Regions from separate parts of the Nonomuraea sp. NPDC005730 genome, predicted to be linked through region 2. Evidence: riboswitches for the same ligand, from Rfam matches in the RefSeq annotation. Region 2 holds a riboswitch; the other holds the start of a gene.
The links. A riboswitch is a leader RNA that binds a small molecule or an ion and turns the genes downstream of it on or off. The one in region 2 is predicted to bind glycine.
Positions count from the first base shown of each region.

Region 1 (3,398 bases), on a different contig from region 2:
GCCCGTGTTGCAGATGGAGGTCGTGGGCGTTCGAGTTGAGATGCCCACAAATCAGCCGATCGTCTTGCTCAAGGAGGCACACGGGGAACGGTTCCTTCCGATCTGGATCGGCATGACCGAGGCGACCGCGATCGCCCTGGCGCAGGCCGAGGAGCCGCCGCCCCGGCCGCTCACCCACGACCTGTTCAGGGACGTGCTGAGCGCGCTCGGCGTCGGGCTGCGCGCAGTCAACATCGTGGCCCTGCGTGACGGCATCTTCTTCGCCGACCTGGTGTTCTCCAACGGAGTGGAGGTCAGCGCCCGGCCCTCCGACTCGATCGCCCTGGCGCTGCGCACCGGCGCGCGCATCTTCGCCAGCGAAGAGGTCGTCCAGGAGGCCGGTGTGATCATCCCTGACGACCAGGAGGACGAGGTGGAGAAGTTCAGGGAGTTCCTTGACACGATCACTCCCGAGGACTTCGGCAGGGCGGGGTAGGTATTTCAGTGCATTTACGCTTCACGACGCGCCGAGCCGGATCGTTGACTGAGCATGGTCACGGTCCTACGGTGCAAGTGAAACCCGTGGTCGCCCTTTACGAACCCCCAGATCAGGCCATGGGATGAGAGAAAGCCGGAGGTCCGCGTGGCGGTCAGCAGCGGCGAGGGAAAGACGGCCGGCCAGGAAGATCCGGTGCGGCGCGAGAGCGCGCGGCAGCGTGCCGGAGAGCAGGGCCTGCTCTTCGACGAGCAGCCCGCGACACTGCCCGACGACATCGGTTATCGCGGGCCAACAGCCTGCTCGGCGGCCGGCATCACCTACAGGCAGCTCGACTACTGGGCACGCACGGGCCTGGTCGAGCCCACGATAAGAGCCGCGCACGGCTCGGGCTCGCAGCGGCTCTACAGCTTCCGCGACATCCTGGTGCTCAAGGTCGTCAAGCGGCTGCTCGACACCGGGGTGTCGTTGCAGCAGATCCGCACCGCGGTGCAGCACCTGCGTGACCGCGGGGTCGCCGACCTCGCGCAGATCACGCTCATGAGCGACGGCGTCAGCGTCTACGAGTGCACCTCGGCCGACGAGGTGATCGATCTCCTCCAGGGCGGCCAGGGCGTGTTCGGCATCGCGCTCGGCCGGGTCTGGCGAGAGGTCGAGGGCTCCCTCGCGGAGCTGCCGGGGGAACGGGCGGCGGTCGAGGACACCGTCCCGGCCGACCATCCCGCTGACGAGCTCGCCAAGCGGCGCCGTGCACGCCGCACGGGGTGAGCTGAACCGCTGAACACACCGTAGTAATCTAGGACAGAGTAAGGCTGATGACCCCGTGCGGGAGAGTCCCTGGGCTTCGGTCCTGGGGCGCCGAAGGAGCAACCCTCCCCGGAATCTCTCAGGCATCCCGTACCGCTCGGGTGAGGCAACTCTGGAAAGCAGGTGCGCCCGCCAGGCGCACCTCACCGACGGTGCAAGCCCCACGGTGGGGTGAAGCTCTCAGGTCGCGATGACGTCGCGATGACAGAGGGGGAGATCCGGCACTCGCCCGCGCCCTGGCGCCGGTCTCCAAGCCTCGGGAGGCAACCTCCATGACCGACCTGTCCGCTCCGCCGTTCTCGTCCAGGCACATCGGCCCATCCGAGTCCGAGCAGCAGCGCATGCTCGAGGCCGTGGGCTTCGAGTCCGTCGGCGATCTGGTGGCCGTGGCCGTGCCCGAGGCCATCAGGGTCAAGGACCGGCTCAAGCTGCCGGCCGCCGCGAGCGAGACCGAGGCCATCGCCGAGCTGCGCGAACTGGCCTCCCGCAACCGGGTGCTGACCTCCATGATCGGCCTGGGCTACTACGACACCGTCACGCCCGCCGTCATCCGGCGCAACCTGCTGGAGAACCCGGGCTGGTACACCGCGTACACGCCGTACCAGCCGGAGATCTCGCAGGGCCGTCTGGAGGCGCTGCTGAACTTCCAGACGGTCGTCTCCGACCTGACCGGCCTCGACGTCGCCGGCGCGTCCCTGCTGGACGAGGCCACCGCCGCGGCCGAGGCCATGACGCTGGCCCGCCGGGCCGGCAGGTCCAAGAGCGACGTGTTCGTGATCGACGCCGACACGCTGCCCCAGACCAAGGCCGTGCTGGCCACCCGCGCCGAGCCGCTCGGCATCACGCTGACCGAGCACGACCTCGACGGCGAGCTGCCCGAGTGCTTCGGCGTGCTCGTCCAGTACCCGGGCGCCTCGGGCCGTCTGCGCGACTTCCGCGACGTGGCCGCCAGGGCGCACGAGGCGGGCGCGATCGTCGTGGCCGCCGCCGACCTGCTGGCCCTCACGCTCGTGGCCGCCCCCGGCGAGCTGGGCGCCGACATCGCCATCGGCTCCTCCCAGCGCTTCGGCGTCTCCTTCGGGTTCGGCGGGCCGCACGCGGCCTACATGTCCGTACGCGAGGGCCTGCAGCGGCAGATGCCCGGCCGCCTGGTCGGCGTGTCGGTCGACGTCGACGGCGACCCCGCCTACCGGCTGGCCCTGCAGACCCGCGAGCAGCACATCCGCCGCGAGAAGGCCACCAGCAACATCTGCACCGCCCAAGTCCTGCTGGCCGTGATCGCCGGCATGTACGCCGTCTACCACGGCCCCGAGGGCCTGCGCCGGATCGCGCACCGCGTGCACCGGCACGCCGTCGCGCTGGCCGGCGGCCTGCGCGAGGCCGGCCTGGAGGTCGTGCACGGCGAGTTCTTCGACACCGTGCTCGTCCGCGTGCCCGGCAGGGCCGCCGAGGTGGTGGCCGCCGCCGCCGAGCGGGGCGTCAACCTGTGGCAGGCCGGGGACGACCACGTCTCGATCGCCTGCGACGAGAAGACCGGCGCGGCCGAGCTGGTCAAGGTGTGGGCGGCCTTCGGCGTCGAGCGCGAGGAGGTGGCGCTGGAGGACGACGCGCTGCCGGCCGAGCTGCTGCGCGAGTCGGACTACCTGACCCACCCGGTCTTCCACAGCCACCGCTCCGAGACCGCGATGCTGCGCTACCTGCGCAGGCTCCAGGACAAGGACATCGCGCTCGACCGTTCGATGATCCCGCTCGGCTCGTGCACGATGAAGCTGAACGCGACCACCGAGATGGAGCCGATCACCTGGCCGGAGTTCGCCGGCGTGCACCCGTACGCGCCGGAGGCCCAGACCGAGGGCTACCGGGAGCTCATCGGCACCCTGGAGGGCTGGCTGGCCGAGGTGACCGGCTACGACGCGGTCTCCATCCAGCCGAACGCCGGCTCCCAGGGCGAGTTCGCCGGCCTGCTGGCCATCCGGGCCTACCACCAGGCCAACGGCGACACCGGGCGCGACGTGTGCCTGATCCCGTCCTCGGCCCACGGCACGAACGCGGCCAGCGCCGTCATGGCGGGCATGCGGGTCGTGGTCGTGGCCTGCGACAACGACGGGAACATCGA
Region 1 is NZ_JBEXYK010000060.1:55,228-58,625, forward strand. It holds gene ABZ444_RS41395 (bifunctional nuclease family protein) at 5-475, shown strand; gene ABZ444_RS41400 (MerR family transcriptional regulator) at 623-1,243, shown strand; glycine riboswitch at 1,292-1,388, shown strand; gene gcvP (aminomethyl-transferring glycine dehydrogenase) at 1,555-3,398, shown strand, end outside.
Region 1: it holds a riboswitch for glycine, as region 2 does, so the genes downstream of both, gcvP (aminomethyl-transferring glycine dehydrogenase) here and gcvT (glycine cleavage system aminomethyltransferase GcvT) in region 2, are expected to answer to the same signal.

Region 2 (3,398 bases):
GACGGAGTCGACGTCGACCAGCTCCGGCTTCTCACCGGACAGGCCGAGCAGCACCGCCTTGTCGCTGCCGTGGCCCTTGCCGGTCAGGCCGAGCGAGCCGTACAGGATGACCTCGACGCGGGCCACGCGGGGGAGCAGGCCGTCGTCGTGCAGCCCGCGGGCGAACTTGTGCGCGGCGGCCATCGGGCCGCCGGTGTGGGAGCTGGACGGTCCGATGCCGATCTTGAAGAGGTCGAAGACGCTGATCGCCATTGATGGCGCCCTTCAGTTCAGGAAGTGCCGGGGCCCGCCGCGGGCCCCGGCGTTGGTGTCAGGACTCGCCTGAGGTGAGCGCCGTGTACTCCTCGGCGGACAGCAGGTCCTCCGCGTCGCCCTCCATGCGGACACGGAACATCCAGCCGTCGCCGTACGGGTCGCTGTTGGCCAGCGACGGGTCGTCGGACACGGCCGCGTTCACCTCGACGATCTCGCCGCCGACGGGCGCGTAGATCTCGCTCACCGACTTGGTGGACTCCACCTCGCCGACCGAGTCACCCGCCTCGACGGTCGAACCGACCTCGGGGAGCTGCACGAAGACGACGTCACCAAGAGCCTCGGCGGCGAAGGCCGTGATGCCGACGGTCACGGTGATGCCGTCGTCCACGCCCGACACCCACTCGTGCTCCTTGGTGTAGTTCAGGTCGTCAGGGATGTTGCTCACTTGTTCCTCCTGTAGAAGGGCAGCTCGACCAGGTCCATAGGTTCATGGCTGCCCCGGATGTCCACGGCCAGACCTGTGTCGGCTCCGGCGTCCACGTAGGCCATCGCGATGGGCTTGCCCAGGGTCTGGGAGGGCGCACCGCTGGTGACCTCGCCGACGACGGCGCCGTCGCGGGTGACCGGGTAGCCGTGACGCGGCACCCGGCGGCCCTGGGCGACCAGGCCGACGAGGCGGCGGCGGGGCTGGTCGTCCTTGACCGCCTCCAGTGCCGCCCTGCCGACGAAGTCACCGGGCTTGTCGAATTTCACCACTCTGCCCAGCCCCGCGTCGAACGGGGTCAGGTCGGAGCTCAGCTCGTTGCCGTAGAGCGGCATGCCGGCCTCCAGCCTGAGGGTGTCGCGGCTGGACAGACCGGCGGCCCTGAGCCCGTGCGGCTCGCCCGCCGCCTCCAGGGCGCGCCAGAGCGGCACGGCGTCCTGGTTGGCGACGAACAGCTCGAAGCCGTCCTCGCCGGTGTAGCCGGTGCGGGCGATGAGCGCCTGGCGGCCGTCGACCACGCCGGGCAGGCCCGCGTAGTACTTGAGGCCGCCGAGGTCGGCGTCGGTGAGCGTGGCCAGGATCTCCTGGGCCTTCGGGCCCTGGATCGCGATGAGGGCGTACTGCTGGGAGCGGTCATCGACCGCCGTGTCATACGACTTAGTACGATTTTTCAGCTCATCCGCGACCTTGTCGGAGTTCGAGGCGTTGGCCACCACCATGAACTCCTCGTCCGCCAGCCGGTAGACGATGAGGTCGTCGAGCACCCCGCCGCGCTCGTCCACGATCATCGTGTACCTGGCCCGGCCGGGCGCGAGCGCCGACAGGTGGCCGACCAGGGCGTAGTCGAGGGCCTCTGCGGCCTGCGGACCGGTCAGGAAGATCTCGCCCATGTGCGAGAGGTCGAACAGCCCGGCCGCCTCGCGGACGGCTTTGTGCTCCGCCGACTCGCTGCCGTACCGGAGCGGCATGAGCCATCCGGCGAAGTCGGTCAGCGTGGCGCCTAGGGCCTCGTGGACGTCTCGTAGCGGCGTAGGTCGGGACATTTGTCGCACCTCAGGACAGGATTGGATGCCAGCATCCTCCCCCTCTGTCATGGATGCCTGAGAGCTTCGCCCGAGTTTTACCGGACTTTCACCTTCGGCGAGGCCCCGAGGGCCTGCTTTCCAGAGGTCACCTCCCCGTAAGAACGCCTTACAGGGCTGCCGCGCGGTCCTTTGCCTTGAGAGGTTCGCGGGGAGGGCTTGCTCCTTCAGGGACCCTGACCGGCTGTCAGGGTGCTCTCCCGCACGGTTTCGCCGGTGATGTCCGTCAGCCTAGTGCCGTCATGGGGGTGTTGTCGCGCTTCGCCCCCTGCCATCCGCAGCATCCGCGACATCCCGCACGCAGCGAAAAGCGGCCGCGGCCCCGGAGAGGCGGGGTCGCGGCCGCGTTGGTGGCCGCGCGCGAGCCGGTCATGGCAGGTCAGCTCGCACGCGGCAGCTCGGGGGCGGGCCGGTGGCGACCGGCCCGCGCGAGGATCAGGCCCTATGAATCAGGCCCCATGGATCAGGCCCTATAGGTCAGGCCCGAGGATCAGGCCCGCGCCCAGAGGGCGGGCACGTTCGGCGGCTCCCAGCCCGGCAGGCTGGTGTGCGCCTGGAGGCAGCGGTAGCTGACCCCCTGATAGGTGACGACGTCTCCGGCCGTGTACGACTTGTAGGCCGTCCAGGTGGTGCCCTGGCCGTCCCCTCCGACGGTCAGGGTGAAGGACGCGGAGTGGTCCGCCGTCGCCCCGTCGCCGTTGATCCCTATGGTGTACGTCCCCGCCGCGACGCCGCTGGTGGTGGCGATCGTGACGGTGGACGACTGACCCGCCTGCACAGTGGACGGGCTGAAGGAGACGGTGACCCCGCTCGGCACGTTCCCGGCGGAGAGCGCGATGCTCTGCGCCTGGCCGGACGTGACCTGGGTACTGACCGCCGCGGTAGCCGACTGACCGGCCTGGACCGATGCCGACGACGGGGCCACCGAGATCGAGTAGTCGTTCTCCGTGGGCGTGCTGGTGCCCACGGCGAGCTTCCATATGGCGTACGCGATGGCGTCGGAGTTGCGGTCGAGCGCCGTGGTGTTGACGGCGCTCGGGTAGCTGTCGCAGGCGCTGTGGTAGCAGCGGTCGAACGGCTGCCCGGCCGAGCCGCCCCACCTGGCGGCCTGGGCCGAGCTCTTGACCGCCCCGGCCCCCGTGGCCAGGCCGCCGACCCGGACGCCCGCGCTCTTGAACGAGGCGTGGTCGCTGCGGCCGTCGCCCTCCCTGTCACCCTCGGTCTGCAGGCCGATGGTGGCAAAGTAGTCGTTGAAGGTGCGCTGGATCGCCGCGTCGTCGTCGTAGACGAAGTAGCCGGCGTTGGTCGAGGCGATCATGTCGAAGTTCAGGTACACCTCGACGCCGCTCGCGCCGCCGTTCTGCACGTAGTACCTGGACCCGACCATGCCCGCCTCTTCGGCGCCCCACCAGCCGAACCGCACGTGCTTGGTGAGGGTGGGCCTGCGGGCGGCCAGGGTGAGGGCGTTCTCCAGGAGCGCGGCCGAGCCGGAACCGTTGTCGTTGATCCCGGGGCCGGCCGCGACGCTGTCGAGGTGGGCGCCGAGCATCACGGTCTGGTTGGCGGGGCCGCCCGGC
Region 2 is NZ_JBEXYK010000008.1:28,078-31,475, forward strand. It holds gene ABZ444_RS13305 (L-serine ammonia-lyase) at 1-252, opposite strand, end outside; gene gcvH (glycine cleavage system protein GcvH) at 311-700, opposite strand; gene gcvT (glycine cleavage system aminomethyltransferase GcvT) at 697-1,782, opposite strand; glycine riboswitch at 1,817-1,916, opposite strand; glycine riboswitch at 1,937-2,034, opposite strand; gene ABZ444_RS13320 (M28 family peptidase) at 2,312-3,398, opposite strand, start outside.